DNA from 2 places in the Desulfofarcimen acetoxidans DSM 771 genome. Region 2 is predicted to be linked to the other one. Evidence: predicted binding sites of a transcription regulator. Region 2 holds the regulator's gene; the other holds the start of a gene.
The links. The regulator CtsR, encoded in region 2, represses protease genes until heat stress. The targets are predictions, from matches to a motif close to AAGGTCAANNAAGGTCAAAT.
Positions count from the first base shown of each region.

Region 1 (11,656 bases), 1.9 Mb from region 2:
CAGCTGCGCTGTGCTGTTTACGCCAGGGTTGCCAATCAGGAATATGCTGATAACGGGAGTTTGCAGCGACAGAAAGAGAGATTAATTACTTATGCGGTTGAAAAGGATTACCGTGTGGCAGCTGTATATACGGAAATAAGCTCGGGTCTGAAAGAGAACAGGGAAGAACTTGCTAAATTGCTAAAGCAGGCCATAAAAGGGGAAGTTGACATTGTATTAACTGAAAATAAAGATCGGTTGGCCGGTTTGGGGTACAATTATTTACGGGAGTTTTTATTATCATATAAGGTGAAGATAGAGTTTATTGAATTGAATGAAAAGTCTGAAAACCAGGATGAATTACTGGAGGATTTAATATATATAATTACTTCTTTTTCTTCGAGGATATATGGAAAGCGTGGTAATAGGGTAGCCAAAAAAATAACTGATATTATTAAGGAAGAAATCTTATTGGTAAAGTAATACCTGCGGGAAGGCCGGAATCTTCCTTGGATTCAGAAGACTCCGGAGTTTGCAGACTAATCACTTTTTTCTTTAGCCCCGTTAAATTTAAAATTGGCCAGAATTGACAGGTTTGTTACCAGAGGCGCGCTGTCACTGTAAGCCTTTATATTGACCTTTGCTTCACGTTTAGGCTGTAATACATATTTTTCCTGGTACCGGCAGTGAGTGCAGACAATAATCTTACCGCCCTTGCCTTCTCTGATTTCCATCCTTCTCTTTTTACACTGGGGGCAGGGCCTGTTGCTGGTTTCTTTTTCTACCTGCCTGTGTCCGCAGCTACGGTCAGGACAGACCAGGTTGCTGCCTCTTTTAGTTTTTACTGAAAGCAGAAACTTTCTACATTTGGGACACTTGTTGCCGGTAACATTATCCGGTTTAAAAGTGCTGGAACTGTTCAATACGGTAGTTACAATTTTCTCTGCGTGCTCTCTGATGCCTGAAATGAACTTTGTGCGTTTGGATTTACCCATAGCTATATCATGCAGCTGCTGCTCCCATTTAGCAGTTAAGTCTGCCTGCTTTAGCTCAGGCGGTACGAGTTCTACTAATTGAATGCCTTTGGCTGTGGGGATTAACTCTTTTCCACGCCGTTCGACATAATTAGAGGAGATAATCTTTTCTATTATTTCCGCCCTTGTCGCGGGGGTGCCCAGTCCACTTTCCTTCACAGATTCTTTCAGTATCTCGTCCTCAATAAATTTACCCGGGTGTTCCATAGCCGAAAGTAAGCTGGCTTCTGTATAGCGGGCCGGCGGTTTGGTTTGTCCTTTAACAGACTTGCAGGACAGTACCTTTACTTTGTCACCTTTTTTAAGCGGCGGCAAATTCTGTTCCGGAGTGTCGTCATAGCCTGTGTCTTTCTCCCTTGATTCATTATTATAAACAGCCTTCCAGCCTGGATTGGTAACTACCTTACCTGATGCATGAAAATGTTCACCTGCTATGAGCACTATAACAGTTGTTTGCTTATAGCTGTAGGCCGGGTAGAATACAGCTATGAAACGCCGTACTATTAAATCATAGATATTTTTTTCCTCGGCAGTCAATGCCGCCAGGTTGGCTCTTTCTGTGGTAGGTATAATTGCGTGGTGGTCGGTAACCTTGCTGTTATCCACCAGTCTTTTGTTTATCGGCAAGGGTTTTGCGGTCAATGGCTTAACCAGTTCTGCGAAATAACCGCCCGATACGGCTTTCAATCTGGGCATCAGTGTTGGTACCATATCAGAGGTTAAATAGCGCGAGTCGGTTCTGGGATAAGTTACTAACTTATGTCTTTCATACAGCATTTGCAGGCCTGCAAGAGTTTTCTGTGCTGTGTAGCCGAACTTTTTATTGGCATCCCTTTGCAGTTCGGTCAAGTCATAAGCCAGAGGAGGTTGCTCACTTTTTTCCTGAGTTATAAGATCGATTACTTCTCCGGACTTTTCTTTTACCTTATTAACAATTGTTTCTGCTTGCAGGCAATCAGAAAATCGGTTATGTTTTCCTGACTTATCTCGCCATTCAGCCTGGAATTTGCCCAAATTAGCCTTGACTGTCCAGAAATCAGTCGGCACAAACCTTTTTATCTCTTTTTCCCGGCTAACCAGCATGGCCAGAGTGGGGGTCTGTACCCGTCCGGCAGACAGCTGGGCATTGTACTTAACAGTAAGGGCCCGGGTTACATTGAGTCCGATTAACCAGTCAGCCTCGGCCCGGCAGATTGCTGAATCATACAGGTTATTATACTCAGTACCTGGTCTTAACCTGGTAAAGCCTTCTCTGATAGCTTCGTCAGTCAGCGAAGATATCCATAGGCGTTTAAAAGGTTTTTGGCAGCGGGCCTGTTTCATGATCCATCTGGCCACAAGTTCTCCCTCCCGCCCGGCGTCGGTGGCAATAATCAATTCCCGGACATCCGGACGTTTCATCAATTTGCTTACTATATGAAACTGTGGACCTGTTTTCTTGATTACCACGGTTTTCATTTCAGCAGGCAGCATGGGCAGGTCTTCTGTTCGCCAGGTCTTGTATTTCTCGTCATAATCCTCCGGTTCTGCCAGAGTTACCAGGTGCCCCAGAGCCCAGGTGACAATATATTTGTTGCCCTCAAGGTATCCTTTACCCTTTATAGTACAGTTCAGTATCCTGGCAATTTCCCTGGCGACACTAGGTTTTTCCGCTAAGACTAGTGATTTCATCAGTGCCTCCTCAATAGGTTCCGATTTCTTTTATTTCTTTATCTTGCCTTGATTTTTTTGAATTATAAAATATATTGTAAAAGTGATAGAGATTAATGTCTGGTTTATGCCTGGCTATAACTTTAAAATAGACGAAAGTTGTTTTACCGAGTTTTCAAAATCATTTAAAGCATCTTGGATGGGCTGTGGTGTTGACATATCCACACCTGCCTCTTGCAGCAAGTTTATTGGGTGTTTAGAACCTCCGGATTTAAGAAAATTCTTATAGCCTGTTAAAAATGACCGGTTTTTATTCAAGATGCCGGCTGCTATGCTTATAGCCGCTGAAATACCTGTTGCATACTGGTAGACATAAAAGGGGGAGTAAAAATGAGGTATTCGCAGCCATTCACAGGTTAATTCCGTATCAATGACAAAATTCTCTCCATAATACAGTTTATATAAGTCTTTATAGACGGTTTGCAGTGTCTCCGGGGTTAGAGGCTGATTTTTTTCCACGGTTTCGTGAACCTGCTTTTCAAAATCCGCAAAAAATGTCTGGCGATAAAGGGTCGAGCGGATGCTGTCCAGATGCATGCTCAACAAGTTGGCTTTTTCCTGCTCAGAGGTTGATTTCTTTAATAAAAAGTTTAAGAGCAGAGTCTCGTTTACGGTTGAGGCCACTTCGGCCGTAAAAATTACATAATGTGAATTTATGTAAGGCTGGTTTTCATTGCTGAAATAACTGTGCATTACATGGCCTAACTCATGGGCCAGGGTGAAAATATCCTCTACAGTACCGGAGAAGTTTAACAGGGAGAAAGGGTGAGTGCCGTAAATTCCCATAGCGTAAGCACCTGATCTCTTGCCTTTAGCCGGGTAGACATCGATCCATCGCTCGGAAAAAGCCCGCTTCAGTATTCCTACATAATCCTCTCCCAGAACAGCCAGTGCCTCCAGCACAATATCTCTGGCCTCTTCAAAAGTGTAGGTTTTATTCATATCTTTGACCACCGGGACAAACAGGTCGTAAAAATGAATTTCCGGCAGACCAAGGATTTTTTGACGCAAAGCTATATAGCGCTGCAGCTTGTCGACATTGCTGCGCACGGTGCTGATTAAGTTATCGTAAACTCCCGGCGGTATGAAGTTGCTGGAAAGGGCCATATCCAGTGATGAGCTGAAGTTTCTGATACCGGCAGTGAATATGCTGTTTTTAACTGCTCCATAATAAGTGGAGGTAATGGAATTTTTGTGTGAGGCGTAAGTATTGAGCAGTCCCTTAAAATAATTCTCACGCAAAACCCTGTCTTGAGAAGTCATGCACTTGAGATAATTAGCCTCGCCGGCGGTAAACTTTTGCCCGTCGGAACCTGCCACTTCGGGAAAATCTAAATCATTGACAGCTATATCGTCAAATATTTTTTTAAAGGAGCGGCCCAGAGAGTTCATTTTAGTCAAAATTTGTTCAATATCCGGTGAGAGGACATGTTTTTTCAGAGCAAATAGTTTTTCAAATTTAAAAGAGTATATTTCCAGTTCCGGCAGCTGTTTTTTATAAGATAGGAAGCTTTCTTCATTTAATTGGAGCAGTTCCGGTTCAACAAAAGACAATTGTGCGTCTATTCCCGAAGACAAAGCATCAATTCTCTCATAGCGTGTTTTGGCTGTGTTGTCACCCATGGAAGTGTCAAAAGCCAACCTGGCGTAACTATAAGCCTGCTCCAGTTTGATGGATAACCGGTCAATATCGGCCAGAGCGGCATACAGGTTTTCTGCCGAAACGGTTAGATTGCCCTGCATAGAGGTGACTTTGGAGGTTAGCTCCTGTATTTGCTTTAAGGCATCTTCCCAGGCTGTGTCAGAGGGGAAGATAGCGGTTAAGTCCCAGGAGTATTTGTCTGCTGTTGCGTTTATCATAGCTTCTCCTTTCAAAACTGTGGTATCTTACAATATTATCTGTTTTATGTTTAAATTATGCAATGTTTTTTTTATACTTAAGGAAATTTAAGACGACTTTCTTGAACAGAATTCTTTTCTAATATTATTAAAAATTCAAGAAAAAACTAAAACTATATTATTGACAGGGGAATTTAATTGATGTATATTAAGGTCAAAGATGGTCAGAGATTGATTCCGGCAAGTCAAACTGTTAACAAAAAATAATTAATATAATCTAAGGGGGTTTGTATTATGGCTAAAACTGTAGGTATTGACTTGGGTACTACTAATTCAGTTGTTGCGGTTATGGAAGGCGGTAAGCCGGCAGTCATTGTAAATGCGGAAGGAGCCCGTACTACACCCTCGGTGGTGGCATATAAAGAGGACGGGGAAAGGTTGGTAGGGCAGGTTGCCAGACGGCAGTCTGTATTGAACCCGGAGAATACTTTATATTCTGTAAAACGTTTTATCGGTCGCCGTTTTTCTGAAGTGGCCGAGGAAAGACAATTGCTGCCTTATAAAACAGTTGCAGGGGCCAATGATACAGTAAAATTTGATATTCGCGGTAAATTGTACTCTCCTGAAGAAGTATCCGCTATGGTTTTACGCAAACTGGCAGATGATGCCGCCAAGTATTTGGGTGAAAAAGTAACTGATGCTGTTATCACTGTACCTGCATATTTTAATGATGCCCAGCGCCAGGCTACCAAAGATGCGGGCAAGATTGCCGGTTTAAATGTATTGCGGATTATTAACGAGCCTACTGCCGCGGCCCTGGCTTATGGCCTGGATAAAAAAACAAACCAGACTATCCTGGTCTTTGACCTGGGTGGCGGTACTTTTGACGTATCCATACTGGACGTGGGTGATGGTGTGTTTGAGGTTAAAGCTACCAACGGTGATACTCACCTGGGTGGCGATAATTTTGACAAAGTGCTGGTAGACTGGATGGCAGAAGAGTTTAAAAAGGATAACGGGATCGATTTGAGAAAAGATAAGCAGGCTTTGCAGCGTTTGAGCGAGGCGGCGGAGAAGGCCAAAATGGAGCTTTCCACTACTATGGAAACTCAGATTAACCTGCCTTTTATTACGGCTGATGCTTCCGGTCCCAGACACTTGGATATGAAATTAACCAGAGCTAAATTTGATGATATTACCCACCATCTGGTTGAACGCTGCCGCGGCCCGGTAATGGCAGCACTGTCTGATGCCAAACTGACGGAAAAAGACATTGATGAAGTAATTCTGGTAGGTGGTTCTACCCGTATCCCGGCTGTGCAGAAAATGGTGCGCCAGTTGACAGGTGGCAAAGAACCGCATCAGGGGGTAAACCCGGATGAAGTAGTGGCAGTGGGAGCGGCTATTCAGGGCGGTGTATTGGCCGGTGAGGTAAAAGATGTACTGCTTTTGGATGTAACTCCTCTGTCCCTGGGAGTGGAAACTCTGGGCGGGGTTATGTCAAGAATTGTAGAGCGAAATACTACTATCCCGGTTAGACGCAGCCAGGTATTCAGCACGGCGGAAGACAATCAACCGGCAGTTGATATTCATGTACTGCAGGGTGAGAGAGAAATGGCCCGTGACAACCGCTCGCTCGGCCAGTTCAAGCTTGACGGAATTCCTATGGCTCCCAGGGGGATACCGCAAATTGAGGTAACCTTTGATATTGATGCTAACGGTATTTTGAAAGTCAGCGCTAAAGATAACGGAACCGGAAAAGAGCAAACAATAACCATCAGCGGTTCCACCAGCTTGGATCAGTCGGAAATTGACCGTATGGTGAGAGAAGCCGAGGCCAACTCAGTTGAAGATAAAAAACGCAAGCAGGAAGTAGAAGCGCGCAATGAGGCAGATACTTTGGCCTACCAGGCAGACAGACAGCTGAAAGATTTGGGAGATAAAGTTCCGGTACACGAGAAAGCACGTATAGAAGAATTGCTGAGCGATTTAAAGACTGCACTGAAAGAAAATGCACCGGTTGACCGTATTAGAGCCCTGCAGAGTGATTTGCAGCAGGCTGTCTATGCCTTATCACAAGCAGCTTATCAACAGCAGGGTGAAGCAGGTGGCTGCAGCGGCGGCAACTGCGGTGGCGGGCACCGGAATGACAGCGGTGTGGTGGATGCGGAATTTGAAGAAAAATAATATTGAGGCAATATAATCGCTTTAGGTAATATGGGAGTAAGGCATATTTCAACAGCTTCTTAATGAGGCTGCATCAAGGTAGTTTAAGATGAAAATACGGTCTGGCACTGGGATAAAGGTAATCTATCTTTGCCTCTTTGCCGGGCCGCAAACTAAAATAAATTATTTTTTATAATATATTGGAAATATGAATGTGAATTACATAATATAAATTTTACTCTCAAGTAATACAATGAGAGGAGGGCTTAAATGAAAAGAAGTCCGGAAAAACCGTTAGAATTGCAAGCAGCGGAATTGCAGCATGAATTGGAAGAAGAAAAAAACCGCCATTTGCGAACACTGGCGGATTTTGATAACTACCGAAAAAGAATGGAAAGGGAAAGGGATAGCATATCCTTAAGCGGCAAAAAACAGGTTATAAAAGACCTCCTGCCTGCCTTGGATAACCTGGAAAGGGCTATGGGACAAGTACAGGAGGATTCTGTCAAGCAGGGTTTAGTGATGGTTCGCCAGCAGTTTTTCGATATACTCAAGCAGCACGGGTTGGAGTTGATCGAATGTAAGGGCCAAATCTTTAACCCGGCTGAGCATGAGGGAGTCGGCTTTATAGAAGATGAGCATTGCCCGCCCGGGCATGTTGCAGAAGAATTGCTCAGCGGTTACCGTTTAGGACAGGAATTGCTTCGTCCGGCTGCGGTCCGTGTAGCGAAAGGCAGGTGAATAGGCAATGAGTGTTGCTTTTCAAGATTATTATGAAACTTTAGGCGTAAAAAGGGATGCTGCTGATAAAGAAATAAAATCAGCCTATCGCAAGCTGGCCCGCAAATGGCACCCGGATTTAAACAGCGGCAAAGAAAAAGAAGCGGCTGAAGAGAAGTTTAAGCAGATTAATGAAGCGTACGAAGTCTTAAGTGACCCGGAAAAGCGCAGCAAATACGACATGTTGGGAGCTAATTGGCGCAGCGGGCAGGATTTCAGACCTCCGCCGGATATGGACGGTTTTCATTTTTATACCAATGCAAATGGTGGCGAGGGGGGCTTTAGCGACTTTTTTGAAATGCTTTTCGGAGGCGGTGGTTCCCCGTTCGGTCGAGGTGCCAGAGCAACCAGGCGTGGCCCGACGCGCGGTCAGGATGTGGAGAGTGAGATTGAACTGTCACTGGAGGATGCCTACAGAGGCGGGGAAAAATCCTTACAGCTGGCACAGCGGGAAGCCTGTCCGACCTGCGGCGGCACCGGTTATGCCCAGGATACTTTTTGCAATCGCTGCGGCGGCACGGGTGTTAAGTCCGGCACTAAAACTCTGGCCGTAAAAATACCGCCGGGCATGCAGGACGGCAGCCGCATTCGTTTAAAAGGCCAGGGCAGTGAAGGTATACAGGGCGGGCCCAGGGGTGACCTGTATCTCAAAGTGAAACTGGCGGAGCATCCCTTGTTTAAACTGGTAGGTAATGATCTGGAAACTGAGATTACTGTTCGGCCGGAACAGGCTGTATTGGGTGACAAAGTAAGTGTTCCCACTTTGGACGGTCAGGTAACCATGAAGATTCCGGCCTCAGCCAGGTCAGGCATGAGATTGCGGCTGCGGGGCAAAGGCTGGCCTGTTAAAGAGGGCCGGGGTGACCAGTATGTGAGGATTAAAATAGATATACCGGGGCGACTTTCTGAGGAAGAAGAGGCACTCTACCGGCAATTAGCCGCGTTAAGGAAAGGGGTGTAATGCGGTGACAAAATATTACTTGCAAGTTTACTATCACACCCCATCAACCAGTGAGGAAGAAGTCTGGGTTGATGTGAACACTTTGGGTTTGCATCCCGATACCGCACAACAGCTGGCTGACCTGGGTATTATAGAAATCAGGCAAGGGTATATCTCCGCACGCCAGGTAAAAAGGCTGCAAAAATTACTGCGGCTGCGCAGCAATTTAGGGGTTAACCTGCCGGGAGCGGCAATAATTTTAAATTTACTGGAACAAGTGGAAAGACTACAGGAAGAAGTTGAACAGTTAAAAAGGAGGTGAAGACCCGGACGGTATTTAGCTGCCGGGGATATTATGGATATGAACCGTTTTACTAAAAAATCCGCTGAGGCATTGTCCGCAGCTCAACAATTTACGGCTTCCAGGCATCACCAGGAAATAACCGGTAAGCACTTGTTAGCCGTTTTGCTAACCCAGGAAGAAGGAATGATTCCCCGAATCCTGGAACATGCCGGAGTAAGCACCGATCTTTTGTCTACTAAAATAGAAGAAAATTTAAAAAAAATCCCCGTGATCAGGGGTTATGACGGAACGCTGCACATGGGCACGGGCTTGGCCCGTGCCATAGCCAGGGCTGAAAAAGAAGCCAGGGATATGAAAGACGATTATGTAAGTGTGGAGCACCTGCTGTTAGGCCTGTTGTATGAAGGAGAACAGGATACGAAAGAGGTGCTCAGGCAGGTAGGCCTGACACTTGACGCGCTGTTAAAATCCCTGCGCGAAGTGAGGGGCAACCAGCGTGTAACCAGCGATAGCCCTGAGGACACCTATGAAGCGCTGGAACGCTATGGTCGCGATATTACCAAACTGGCCCGTGAAGGCAAACTAGATCCGGTTATCGGAAGGGATAACGAAATAAGACGCCTTATGGAAATTCTATCTCGCCGCACCAAGAACAACCCTGTGCTCATCGGTGAACCGGGAGTCGGTAAAACCGCCATTGCAGAGGGCCTGGCCCGGCGTATTGTAACCGGTGACATTCCAGAGGGGTTAAAGGATAAGATACTTATAGAATTGGATATGGGTGCTTTAGTGGCCGGTGCCAAGTACCGGGGCGAGTTTGAAGAACGTCTTAAGGCCGTGCTAAAAGAAGTTCAGAACTCGCAGGGCAGAATCATCATGTTCATAGATGAACTGCATACAGTAGTCGGAGCGGGAGCGGCTGAAGGGGCAATGGACGCAGGCAACCTGTTAAAGCCCATGCTGGCCCGCGGAGAGCTGCGTACTATCGGATCCACTACGCTGGACGAATACAGAAAACATATAGAAAAAGATGCCGCTTTGGAAAGGCGTTTCCAACCGGTTATAGTTAACCCTCCTTCTATTGAAGATACTATTTCTATTTTAAGGGGTTTAAAAGAACGCTATGAAATACACCATGGTGTGCGTATAAAGGACAGCGCGCTGGTTGAGGCGGCAGTGCTCTCGGATCGCTACATTTCAGACCGTTTCCTGCCGGATAAAGCAATTGACTTAATGGACGAGGCAGCGGCCAAATTGCGTACTGAAATCGACAGTATGCCTACCGACCTGGATAAAATCACCCGCCGCATCATGCAGCTGGAGGTTGAAGAAGCAGCTCTGAGCAAAGAAAAAGATCAGGTTTCACAGGAGCGATTGGAAAAACTAAAAGAGCAGCTGGCCAACCTGCACAGCGAGTCTGACTCCATGAAAGCCCAATGGCAGGTAGAAAAGCAGGGTATTTCCCGCCTGCAGCAGATTAAAAAGGAAATAGAAGAAACTAAACAGGAAATAGAAAGAGCAGAGCGGGAATATGACTTAAACCGCCTGGCAGAGCTGAAATACGGACGTTTAAATGAGCTGGAGCGCCGGCTTAAATCAGAAGAGGAACTGTTGTCAGGAAAACAAAAATACGGCATGCTTCTGAAAGAAGAAGTGGATGAAGAAGATATAGCCAGTGTTGTCAGCCGGTGGACCGGTATTCCGGTCAGTAAGCTGATGGAAGGGGAAAAAGAAAAGCTGATTCACCTGGATGAAGAACTGCATAAAAGAGTTATCGGTCAGGACGAGGCTGTGCGCGCGGTGGCAGACGCAGTGCTGAGGGCCAGAGCGGGCATTAAAGATCCCAACCGTCCTATCGGCAGCTTCATTTTCCTGGGACCTACCGGTGTGGGCAAAACAGAACTGGCCAGGTCTCTGGCACAGGCTCTCTTTGATGATGAGAAAAATATTATCAGGCTGGATATGTCCGAGTATATGGAAAAGCACACTGTTTCACGCTTGATAGGCGCTCCTCCCGGCTATGTCGGCTATGATGAAGGCGGTCAACTGACTGAAGCAATACGCCGCAAACCCTACTCGGTAATCCTGTTGGATGAAATAGAAAAGGCACACCACGATGTTTTTAATGTTTTGCTTCAGTTGCTGGATGACGGTCGCCTGACTGACGGTCAGGGAAGAACCGTTAATTTTCAAAACTCCGTGGTGATCATGACCTCCAACCTGGGTAGTCAGGAAATCCTCAACCACCAGGATCAAGGCGGCGACTATGAGCAGATGAAATCCGGAGTACTGGGCATTTTACGCCAGCATTTTCGCCCGGAGTTTCTCAACCGGGTTGATGAAGTTGTGGTCTTCCACGCCCTCAACCAGCCTCAGGTGAGAAAAATTGCCGCGATATTATTGGAGAAACTGGCTGAGCGTATTAATGCAGGCAGCGGTATCAAATTGGAATGGAGCGATGATGCTTTAAATTACCTTGCCAATAAGGGTTATGAGCCGGTTTACGGGGCAAGACCCTTAAAGCGCTTAATTCAGCAGGAAGTGGAGACTCCGTTCAGCCGTATGCTGGTAAAAGGAGAGATTGTACCCAATCAAATTGTACTGTTAACGATTAAAGAAGGAGAACTGAATTTTAAGATTAAGTCTTAAAGTACTGTTTCTTAAATCATAAATAAAGTTAAGTATGATAAAAATGGCATATCCCCTATAAATATCAAAAAAAGAATCCTAAGTGTACATCAAAGTACATCTTGGATTCTTTTTTTATCACCGGAGATTATTGTCCACTCATTAAAAAATCATACCCGCAAAGTTGAATATTATTTGTATTCAGAAACTCCCTGGTGCTGCTCTGGCAGAGGATGTTCAATTCCTTCCGCCGTCCGTCAATGTAACTGCTGTTTT
Region 1 is NC_013216.1:2,163,926-2,175,581, forward strand. It holds gene DTOX_RS09845 (IS607 family transposase) at 1-462, shown strand, start outside; gene DTOX_RS09850 (DNA topoisomerase III) at 519-2,684, opposite strand; gene pepF (oligoendopeptidase F) at 2,799-4,583, opposite strand; gene dnaK (molecular chaperone DnaK) at 4,857-6,749, shown strand; gene DTOX_RS09865 (nucleotide exchange factor GrpE) at 6,999-7,469, shown strand; gene DTOX_RS09870 (DnaJ C-terminal domain-containing protein) at 7,477-8,469, shown strand; gene DTOX_RS09875 (chaperone modulator CbpM) at 8,474-8,770, shown strand; gene clpB (ATP-dependent chaperone ClpB) at 8,804-11,401, shown strand; gene DTOX_RS09885 (carbohydrate deacetylase) at 11,529-11,656, opposite strand, start outside.
Region 1: dnaK (molecular chaperone DnaK) is a predicted target of CtsR. The motif match lies at 4,773-4,792, and genes of this name have one in related genera.

Region 2 (11,656 bases):
TCCCAAGTACCGCGGGACACGAGGAACCCCGTGGGAAACAGGGAGGACCACCTCCCAAGGCTAAATACCTGCAGCAACCGATAGTGATTAGTACCGTGAGGGAAAGGTGAAAAGCACCCCGGAAGGGGAGTGAAAAAGAACCTGAAACCGTATGCTTACAAGCCAGTCGAAGCACGTTAAAAGTGTGACGGCGTACTTTTTGTAGAACGGACCGGCGAGTTACATCTAACGGGCAAGGTTAAGTCAGAAAAGACGGAGCCGAAGCGAAAGCAAGTCTTAATAGGGCGGCAAGTCCGTTGGAGTAGACCCGAAACCGGGTGATCTACCCATGTTCAGAGTGAAGCTTTAGTAAAATAAAGTGGAGGCTCGAACCGACCTTCGTTGAAAAGGAGGCGGATGAAACGTGGGTAGGGGTGAAATGCCAATCGAACCCGGAGATAGCTGGTTCTCCTCGAAATAGCTTTAGGGCTAGCCTTGAGAAAAAAATCCGGAGGTAGAGCACTGACTGGGCTAGGGGCCTTCACCGGTTACCGAACTCAATCAAACTCCGAATGCCGGATTAAAGAATACTCAAGAGTCAGACTATGGGTGCTAAGGTTCATAGTCAAAAGGGAAACAGCCCAGACCGTCGGCTAAGGTCCCAAAGACATGCTAAGTGGAAAAGGATGTGGGGTTGCACAGACAACCAGGATGTTGGCTTAGAAGCAGCCACCATTCAAAGAGTGCGTAATAGCTCACTGGTCAAGTGGCCCTGCGCCGAAAATGTAACGGGGCTAAAGCATGTCACCGAAGCCACGGATGTCGCAAGACATGGTAGAGGAGCGTTCCATATGCAGCGAAGTCGTACCGTAAGGAGCGGTGGAGCGTATGGAAGTGAGAATGCCGGTATAAGTAAGCGAAAAGGCAGGTGAGAATCCTGCCCGCCGAAAACCTAAGGATTCCTGGGGAAGGCTCGTCCGCCCAGGGTAAGCCGGGACCTAAGCCGAGGCCGAAAGGCGTAGGCGATGGACAATAGGTTGAAAATCCTATGCCACCAAAAGTCATTATCAGGATGGGGTGACACAGGAGGGTAGGCCAAGCGCGCGGATGGAAAAGCGCGTCCAAGCTCGTAGGGCGTCAGACAGGCAAATCCGTCTGACATAAAGCCTGAGAAGTGATGGGGAGGGAAAATAAGTACCGAAGTGGTTGAACCCATACTGTCAAGAAAAACCTCTAACGAGACTAATTGGTGCCCGTACCGCAAACCGACACAGGTAGGTAGGGTGAGAATCCTAAGGCGCGCGAGAGAACCCTCGTTAAGGAACTCGGCAAAATGACCCCGTAACTTCGGGAGAAGGGGTGCCTCACTAGCGTGAAGATTTAACATTCGGAGCGTGAAGAGGCCGCAGAGAAAAGGCCCAAGCGACTGTTTACCAAAAACACAGGTTCCTGCTAAATCGCTAAGATGAAGTATAGGAGCTGACGCCTGCCCGGTGCCGGAAGGTTAAGAGGAGAGGTCAGGGGAAACTCGAAGCTTTGAATTGAAGCCCCGGTAAACGGCGGCCGTAACTATAACGGTCCTAAGGTAGCGAAATTCCTTGTCAGGTAAGTTCTGACCCGCACGAAAGGCGTAACGATTTGGGCACTGTCTCAACGAGGGGCTCGGTGAAATTGAACTGCCGGTAAAGATGCCGGCTAACTGCGATAGGACAGAAAGACCCCGTGGAGCTTTACTGCAGCTTGATATTGGATTTTGGTATTGCATGTACAGGATAGGTGGGAGGCAGAGAAGTCAGGGCGCCAGCCTTGGCGGAGCCAACGTTGGGATACCACCCTTGCAGTATTGAAGTTCTAACATACGGCCTTGAATCAGGCCGGTGGACATTGTCAGGCGGGCAGTTTGACTGGGGCGGTCGCCTCCCAAAAAGTAACGGAGGCGCCCAAAGGTTCCCTCAGCGCGGTTGGAAATCGCGCTCACAGAGTGCAAAGGCAAAAGGGAGCTTGACTGCGAGACATACAGGTCGAGCAGGGACGAAAGTCGGGCTTAGTGATCCGGCGGTATCGAGTGGAAGAGCCGTCGCTCAACGGATAAAAGCTACCCCGGGGATAACAGGCTTATCTCCCCCAAGAGTTCACATCGACGGGGAGGTTTGGCACCTCGATGTCGGCTCATCGCATCCTGGGGCTGTAGTAGGTCCCAAGGGTTGGGCTGTTCGCCCATTAAAGCGGTACGTGAGCTGGGTTCAGAACGTCGTGAGACAGTTCGGTCCCTATCCATCGCAGTCGCAGGAAACTTGCAAGGAGCTGTCCCTAGTACGAGAGGACCGGGATGGACGGATCACTGGTGTACCGGTTGTCGCGCCAGCGGCAATGCCGGGTAGTTATATCCGGAAGGGATAAGCGCTGAAAGCATCTAAGCGCGAAGCCCACCTTAAGATTAGGTTTCCCTTCGCAAGAATAAGACCCCTGGAAGACCACCAGGTAGATAGGCCGGGTGTGTAAGCATAGTAATGTGTTTAGCTGACCGGTACTAATAGGTCGAACGCTTGACCTTAATATTCACGCTGTGCAGTTTTGATGGAACAAAGCGTATATTCCTCGATAGCTCAATGGTGGAGCAACCGGCTGTTAACCGGTAGGTTGTAGGTTCGAGTCCTACTCGGGGAGCCAGTAAAAAGCTTACTTAAGTTTAGTAAGCTTTTTTTTATGTGTAATAATCTGTTTTGACTGTAAGAACAATATATTGGACATAATAATTTTGCTTGTTAAAATATGGTTATAAAATATCATGCTTAATTAAATTGTTTTCTGATAAGCGTTTAAAATAATTATATCAAAATAAAATCATGACCATTAACAATTTTAAAATCAAAAAAGATGAAAAACGTAGAATTATTGATTAAAAATAAGATAGGAGCTAGTTAAATAAAAAAATTAACCAGTAACCGGATTTGAATAGAATATATATAGAAGTGATATACTAAGGTTAAGGTCAATCAAAGTCAGTTAAAGGAGTGGATAGAAATGTCCAGTCTTTCTAACCTCATTGAAAGGCATCTCAGGCAGCTTCTAAAAGAAAGTATTAAAGGATATATCGAAATTAGGAGAAATGAACTGGCAGAGCAGTTTAGATGCGTACCTTCCCAGATAAACTATGTTTTGTCCACGAGATTTACCTATGAAAACGGTTTTTTGGTCGAAAGCCAGCGGGGAGGAGCCGGTTTCGTACGCATAGTTAAACTTATGTTAAACAGGGAGGATACTTCGTCTTCCATTTTGACATATCTAACTGAGATGATAGGCAATTCAATTTCACAGTCGGCGGCGGAAGGGATAGTGAATAGATTGCTGGAGGAGAACACTGTCACCCAGCGTGAAGCCAGTTTGATGAAGGCGGCTATGCACAGGAATGTACTGAAAGTTGACTTGCCCTGGCGTGATAATGTAAGAGCCCTAATATTAAAAGCCATGCTTGTTTCGCTTTTAAGGGACAACAAATAATGAGGTGAATAATATGATGTGTGAACGCTGTCAGGAGAGGCAGGCTAATGTTCAGTTTACTGAGATAATAAATGGCAAGAAAAAAACTATTCGTTTGTGTGAAGTATGTGCCAAAGAAATGCATATGGATAATTTTGGATGGTTTCCTCAGCTTGGCCTGCATACCTTTTTGGCAGGTTTACTGGAGCATGAATTTGGTAATGGGAATTCATTAAAAACCTCCCCGGGAGAAAATATTAGTTGCAGCAAATGCGGTTTATCAGGTGAACAGTTTGCCAAGAGCGGGCTGTTGGGATGCGGCTATTGCTACGATGATTTAGCCAAGCAAATTGATCCCCTGCTTCGCCGCATTCACGGTAACTCCAGGCATACGGGAAAGGTGCCGGAGCGTACCGGGGGCAGCATTCGCCTGGTAAAAGAAATGGAAAATCTCAAGGCGGAACTTGCCTCTTGTGTCGCACGTGAAGAGTTTGAACGGGCTGCTGTATTGCGTGATCAAATAAGGCTATTGGAGAAGGACATTTACCGAAAGGGGTAGAGATATGAGTTTGAGGGATATAATAAATAATACTTTCAGCAACTGGATGGATTCTACGGCACCTGAAGCGGATATAGTGATCAGCAGCAGAATTAGAATTGCCCGTAATCTAAAGCAGTGGCCCTTTCCTCATATGCTGCCCGTGGAGAATGCCGAACAAGTTATTCATGCAGTTAAGGCTGCTGTCAGCAACGAAAATTTTATAAATAGTTTTGGCTCGCTGGAACTGGTTTGGATGAGTGAATTAACACCTGTAGAAAGACGTATACTGGTCGAAAAACACCTGATTAGTCCGGATCTGCTTGATAACTATAACAAGAAGGCTGTTATTTTGCGTAGTGATGAGGCGGTAAGCATTATGATAAATGAAGAAGATCACCTTCGTTTACAATGTGTGTTGCCTGGTCTGCAGCTTAAAGACGCCTGGTCCCTTATGAATAAATTGGATGACGGGTTGGAATTTACGCTGGACTATTCTTATTCCGATCGCCTGGGATATTTGACAGCCTGTCCTACAAATGTTGGAACCGGTTTGCGCGCTTCTGTGATGATACATCTTCCTGGTTTGGTGTTAGCTAACCAAATTGGCGGTGTGCTTTCGGCTATTGCTAAGTTAGGTATAACTGTTCGAGGAATGTATGGAGAAGGAACTCAGGCATTAGGCAATATATTTCAAATCTCCAATCAAATTACGTTAGGTCAGGCCGAGGAGGAAATAATAAATAATATTATATCTATTACAAGACAACTTCTGGCTCAGGAGAGGGCTGCCCGCCAGGCACTCTTGAAAGAACGGAATGAGTTTTTGGCTGACCGTGTTTGCCGGTCACTGGGGATTTTGAAACATGCCCGCATGATTAATGCTGAAGAGACTATGCGTATGTTTTCAGATGTTAGATTGGGTGTTGATCTTAATATTATTGAGGGGATAGATACGGGCCTGCTATCTGAGTTAATGGTTTTATCGCGTCCGGCATACTTGATAAAAAAAGCAGGCAAAGAAATAACAACAGTGGATCAGGATATTTTGCGGGCAGAATTAATTAGGGAAAGATTAAACGGTTAGATAAGACAGTCAATTATAATGTATTAATGGTTTATCTAACAATCATATTAAAAGTTGACTTATTTTCCGTCGGATATAATTGTCAGGAAGTATATAATGTTTTTTATAAAATAAAGGGAGGTGCTATTATGTTTGATAAATTTACGGAACGTGCTAAGAAAGTATTCGTGCTGGCACAAGACGAGGCCAAAAGGATGGCTACTCCATATATCGGTACGGAGCATTTGCTGCTTGGATTAATCCGTGAGGGTGAGGGTGTTGCTGCAAAAGTGTTGGAGTCACTTAATATTGATGCGGAAACAGTTCGCCAAGCGGTAGGGCAGCTTGTCGGTCCAGGCAAAGGTGTAGCTCAGGAAATGTTTCTGACACCTCGCGGCAAAAAAGTTCTTGAACTGGCTATAGCTGAAGCCAGGAGTTTAGGACATAATTATGTTGGCACCGAACATCTTTTGCTGGGATTAATCAGCGAGGGCGAAGGAGTGGCAGCACAGGTATTAAACGCCTTGGGTGCTGATATTGAACAGGTACGCAGTATGATTATGCAGATGTTGGGTGGAGGGCAGTCGTCGCAGGGTGGCTGCGCTTCCGGCCAGTGCGGCAGCAAAGCTGGGAATGTTCAGACAAAGGCCCTGGATGAGTACGGTCGTGATTTGACAGAAATGGCTCGCGAAGATAAGCTTGACCCTGTAGTCGGAAGAGAAAAAGAAATTGAGAGAGTTATACAGGTATTAAGCCGCAGAACTAAAAATAACCCTGTTTTGCTTGGTGATCCGGGAGTAGGGAAAACCGCTGTTGTAGAGGGTTTAGCCCAGCGGATATCTTCCGGCAACGTTCCTGAGACGCTGCTCTCAAAAAGGGTCGTTAGTTTGGATTTAGCTGCTCTGGTTGCCGGCACCAAGTACAGGGGAGAATTTGAAGACCGTTTAAAAAAAGTGACACAAGAAATTACTAAAGCGGGCAACATAGTACTGTTTATTGATGAGCTGCATACTTTGATAGGTGCCGGTGCCGCAGAAGGTGCCATAGACGCGGCAAATATATTAAAACCCGCTTTAGCACGGGGCGAAATGCAATGCATTGGAGCTACAACATTGGATGAGTATCGCAAGTATATAGAAAAAGATGCGGCACTGGAACGGCGTTTCCAACCAATTAATGTTGAAGAGGCAACGGTGGAAGAAACCATTGCTATTCTTAAGGGATTAAGAGATAGGTATGAAGCCCATCACCGTGTTCGTATCAGTGATGAGGCTCTGGTTAATGCAGCTAAGCTGGCTGACCGCTATATATCAGATCGGTTTTTGCCGGATAAGGCCATAGATTTAATGGACGAAGCAAGTTCCAGAGTTCGTATGCTGGCTTTTACTGCACCACCGGACTTAAAAGATCTGGAGCGTAAAACGGAAAAGGTGCGGAAGGAGAAAGAAGAGGCTATTAACAGCCAGGAATTTGAAAAAGCGGCCCGGCTAAGGGATCAGGAGCAGTCCCTGAAGAAGGAACTGGAAGACCGCCGGGAAGCCTGGAATCTAACAAAAGGCGGCAATGAACTGGCTGTCAGTGAAGAAGATATTGCTCATGTTGTAGCTTCTTGGACAGGTATACCTGTTAAAAAGCTGGCCGAAGAAGAGTCGGATAGACTTTTGAAAATGGAAGAAATACTGCATCAAAGGGTAATCGGTCAGGAGGAAGCTGTTCGGGCAGTTTCCCGTGCTGTACGCCGTGCACGGGCAGGCCTAAAAGATCCTGGCCGTCCTGTAGGCTCCTTTATTTTCCTGGGTCCTACCGGGGTGGGCAAAACTGAGTTAGCCAGAGCACTGGCCGAAGCTCTTTTTGGCGATGATGATGCCTTGATTCGCATAGATATGTCTGAATACATGGAGAAGTATGCGGTATCCAGGCTGGTTGGCGCTCCCCCAGGCTATGTAGGGTATGAAGAGGGAGGTCAACTGACCAAGGCGGTTAGGAGGAAGCCTTATTCAGTAGTATTGCTGGATGAAATAGAGAAGGCGCATCCGGATGTTTTTAACATTCTCCTACAAGTTCTGGAAGATGGGCGGCTTACTGATTCTCAGGGTCGTGCGGTGGATTTCCGCAATACTGTTATTATTATGACTTCTAATGTCGGAGTAAGTCATATAAGAAAGATTGGCTCGCTTGGTTTTCAAACCGCCGAAAATGACAGCTATAGTAAAATGAAGGGCGATGTTACCCAGGAATTGCGTAAAACTTTTCGGCCGGAATTTCTCAATAGGGTGGATGAGACTATTGTGTTCCACTCCTTAGAGCAGAAACATCTAAATGAAATTGTCGGTCTGATGCTAAAAGATGTGCTTGGCCGATTGGCGGAAAACGAAATCAAAGTGGAAGCGACGGAAGCAGCTAAAGAACTCTTAGCCAGTAAGGGCTTTGATGAAACATATGGTGCCCGCCCCCTGCGCCGTGAGATTCAAAAACAGGTTGAGGATAGACTATCCGAAGAATTATTAAAAGGAGCGGTTAAAAAAGGAGAACATGTTGTACTCAATGTGGTGGATGGCGAGATTTTAATTGAGAAAAAATAAAAGCGCCCTTTCTCAGGGTGCTTTTATTTAATAACCTATTAAATTATCTTTATTCTATTACCAAATTCACCCTCATGACTTTCTTGTTACAGGAGTTGCTAAATGTTATAATGAATTTATATTTGGTATTGGAGAACGTGTGTTTATGAAACAAAAGACCATCTATTGCTGCCAGGAATGTGGTAGTCAAAGCCCTCGTTGGGTAGGTCGCTGCCCGTCTTGTGAGGCTTGGAATTCTATGGTGGAAGAGATGCCCGTTAAAAGTGCGGGTGCGGTTCTGCGGGGGAAAACAGAGCCTGTCAGGCAGCCGGTTTTGTTAACAGAGGTACTGCTATATGCAGAAAATCGCATACCTACCGGTATTAAGGAAATGGATCGCGTATTGGGTGGTGGCATTGTGCCGGGCTCTTTAATTTTATTGGGCGGTGAGCCTGGTATAGGCAAATCCACGCTTCTTTTGCAGGTAGCTTTTTTAATAGGCAAAGATAATAGGGAAGTCATATATGTCTGTGGTGAGGAATCAATGCAGCAGGTTCGTTTGCGGGCGGAGCGGCTTAATTCCATAAGCGAAAACGTATTGCTTTTAGCGGAAAATAATGTGGACCGGGTTGAATTGCAGATAAAAGAGCGCAAGCCATTTTTGGTTATAATTGATTCGGTTCAGACAATATATAAAGAAAGCCTCTCTTCTTCTCCCGGCAGTGTTGGTCAAGTTAGGGAGTGTGCCTCACAGCTAATGAGGCTGGCAAAAATGATGGACACAGCTATTTTTTTGGTCGGTCATGTGACAAAGGACGGGGCAATTGCCGGTCCTAAAGTGCTTGAGCATATGGTAGATGCTGTTTTGTATTTTGAGGGAGAGAGGCACCAGTCTTTCCGCTTGCTGAGAGGAGTTAAAAATCGTTTTGGTTCGACCAATGAAATAGGTATTTTTAATATGGCAGGTAATGGTTTAATTGAAGCAACTAATCCCAGTTCTTTATTCATGCAGCATTGGCAGGTACCCGTACCCGGTTCAGTTATAGTCCCTACGATAGAGGGGACTCGGCCTCTTCTGGTAGAGATTCAGGCATTGGTTTGTCCAACAGGTTTTGGTTTGCCCAGGCGTATGGCAACAGGTGTCGACTATAATCGGGTGGCCTTAATCATAGCAGTTTTGGAGAGAAGATTAGGATACCAATTAAGTAAGTATGATATTTATGTAAATGCTGTGGGCGGTGTGAAAATAGAGGAACCCGCGGTAGATTTGAGTATTGCTTTGGCCATAGCCTCCAGTTTTCATGATCGCCCATTGGGGTTGGGGTTGGCTGTGGCAGGTGAAATTGGCCTTACCGGGGAGGTCAGACCTGTAGCTTCTATAGAAAAAAGACTGTCTGAGGCCGGAGAGCTCGGATTTAAGAAAACTATAGTTCCTGAAGCTAATATAAATCCTGCCATTGATTGTAAATCAAAAGCAGTGGGAGTGAAAACTGTGACTGAGGCTGTTCAAGTAGCCTTGCAGTCTGGGGGGATTGTGTAATGAAAGAAGAGAAAGCTGAGGATCAACTATTAAAAGTATTACGCTTTGTGGCACCAGGTACATCACTGAGAGAAGGCTTGGAGAATATACTGCGGGCTAAGACGGGTGGTTTGGTTGTTGTGGGTGACTACCCTGAAGTGCTTGATATAGCCGAAGGAGGCTTTGCTATTAATGCCGACTATTCTTCCGCCAATCTTTATGAATTAGCCAAAATGGACGGTGCAATCGTTCTAAGTGAGGATGCCAAACGGATTTTAGCGGCCAATGTGCAGCTAATTCCCAGTCAAAACATACCCTCCAGTGAAACAGGCATTAGGCACAGGACCTCAGAGAGGGTGGCCAGACAGACAAATGCTCTGGTGATAGCCATTTCTCAACGTAGAAGTGTTATCAGTGTTTATAAAGGCAATTTAAAGTATGTATTACGCGACTTGGGAGTAATCTTAACCAAGGCCAATCAGGCAGTACAAACGTTGGAAAAGTACCGGGCCGTATCGGATAAGGTTTTGGTTAACTTAAGTATATTGGAATATGATGGGGTCGTGACCCTATTCGATGTAGCCAAGGTTATACAGAGGGTAGAAATGGTGCTTAGAATTGTTAAAGAAATTGAAAAATATATCAGTGAGTTGGGTACAGAAGGAAGATTAATCACCATGCAGTTGGAAGAATTATTGGCAAACGTAGCCGAGGAAGGGTTTTTGGTTATACAGGACTACGGTACTGTGCTTGAAGAGAAACCACCGCAGAGTATTATGAAAATAATCGGGAGTTGGCCTGCGGAGGATCTGCTGGATCTCTCTTTAATCGCCCGTGCTTTGGGTTATCCCGGTAGTTCCGGCATATTGGATCAGAGTGTATTTCCTCGTGGTTATCGAATTTTAGAGAAATTACCAAGGCTGCCTTTCCCCGTTATAGAAAACCTTGTCCAAAGATTCGGTACACTCTCCAAGGTACTGGTCGCTACCATAGAAGAACTGGATGAAGTGGAGGGTATCGGTGAAGTGAGGGCCCGCTCTATAAAAAAAGGCTTGTCCAGGTATCGGGAGCAATTGCTTACACAAGAAAGACATACGTAAAAAAACGGCGCATGATCGCGTCGTTTCTTTATCTCTAAGAAAGATTAAACATACCCAAAATCTCCATTTGCTTTTGTTTTTTAATAAAAACATCGTATAAATTTATATCTAACAAGTTACAAATAGCGGCTATATAAAATAAATGTTGTCCTATTTGATTTTCAATGCTTTCTTGACAGTGCTCACAGGCTTTGCCGGACAGGTGGGTCTGAAAGTATCGTTTTAAATCGCCTAAAGGTGTGTCCTTGGGAATAGCCTGTTTCTGGGCATTAATCTGTAGGCACCCGCAATTAGTAACCGCTTTAATCACATCCCGGCTAATATTGGCATTGGCTTGCTGTAGTTTAGATAGAAGATCCAATATGCTCCGGTGATAGACCAGTGATTCGGAAACCGTATTTTGAAATTCATCACAAATCAGATCTTTAAGCACGGTTTCACCCCTCTTTAAAAGTTTTCTGCTCAGTTTCTACTAAGGTCATTATACCGATGAAAAGGTTGTCCTGTCAAACTTAACATTTAGTAAAAATTATTATTGACACTGCTTAATAGCTGTGCTAAAATATTAGATTCTTGACAAGATAGGCAAACAGTGTTATACTTTTATCAGTATCTAGATAAAGGGGGCTTAGTGTATTGTTCAAAATTGGTGACAAGGTTGTCTATCCTATGCACGGTGCCGGAGTCATTGAGGCTATTGAGGAAAAAGAAGTGCTGGGTGAAATAAAGCATTATTATATTTTGAGGCTCCCAATAGGAAATATGAAAGTAATGATTCCTATTGACCACGGTAGGGATGTGGGATTGAGACAGGTCATCACCCGGGACGATGTACAAATGGTTTTGCGAATTTTATCAGATAAATCCACCAGTATGCCCCCCAACTGGAACCGTAGGTACCGAGCCAATTTGGAAAAAATTAAGAGCGGTAATATTTATGAAGTTGCAGAAGTGGTAAGAAACCTTATTAAGAGGGATAAAGAAAAGGGTTTGTCCTCCGGGGAAAGAAAAATGCTGGAGAATGCGCGTCAGATTTTAATTAGTGAATTGGTGTTGGCAACAGAACTGGAAGAAGATAAGGCTCAATCACTGGTTGACGGGGTTTTTGCTTAGTATACGTCAGTTTTGCTGGCGTATTTTTGTTTTTTGGCAAAAGAACTAAAAATCAAATGAATTTTCATATTAATTTAAGATTTTTATTTTAGTATGAGGTAAAATTCGCTATATTTTTGTTGAAGCACACTGCTGCACAACATATAATATGAGTAGTCCTTGCCTGAATTTGGTTGGAAAGGGGGTGTGGGAATGGTTAAAAGAGTGGTGTTCTTTTTATTGGTAGCTCTTTTTGCGGCGGGTGGATTTTTTTCCGGGTACTATGTTGTAGAGTCAGGAATTATAGATTTTTCCGGTTCC
Region 2 is NC_013216.1:273,820-285,475, forward strand. It holds rRNA gene DTOX_RS01270 (23S ribosomal RNA) at 1-2,533, shown strand, start outside; tRNA gene DTOX_RS01275 (tRNA-Asn) at 2,575-2,649, shown strand; gene DTOX_RS01280 (CtsR family transcriptional regulator) at 3,004-3,480, shown strand; gene DTOX_RS01285 (UvrB/UvrC motif-containing protein) at 3,494-4,018, shown strand; gene DTOX_RS01290 (protein arginine kinase) at 4,023-5,084, shown strand; gene DTOX_RS01295 (ATP-dependent Clp protease ATP-binding subunit) at 5,213-7,645, shown strand; gene radA (DNA repair protein RadA) at 7,791-9,164, shown strand; gene disA (DNA integrity scanning diadenylate cyclase DisA) at 9,164-10,243, shown strand; gene DTOX_RS01310 (nucleoside triphosphate pyrophosphohydrolase family protein) at 10,278-10,676, opposite strand; gene DTOX_RS01315 (CarD family transcriptional regulator) at 10,880-11,356, shown strand; gene DTOX_RS01320 (PIN/TRAM domain-containing protein) at 11,549-11,656, shown strand, end outside.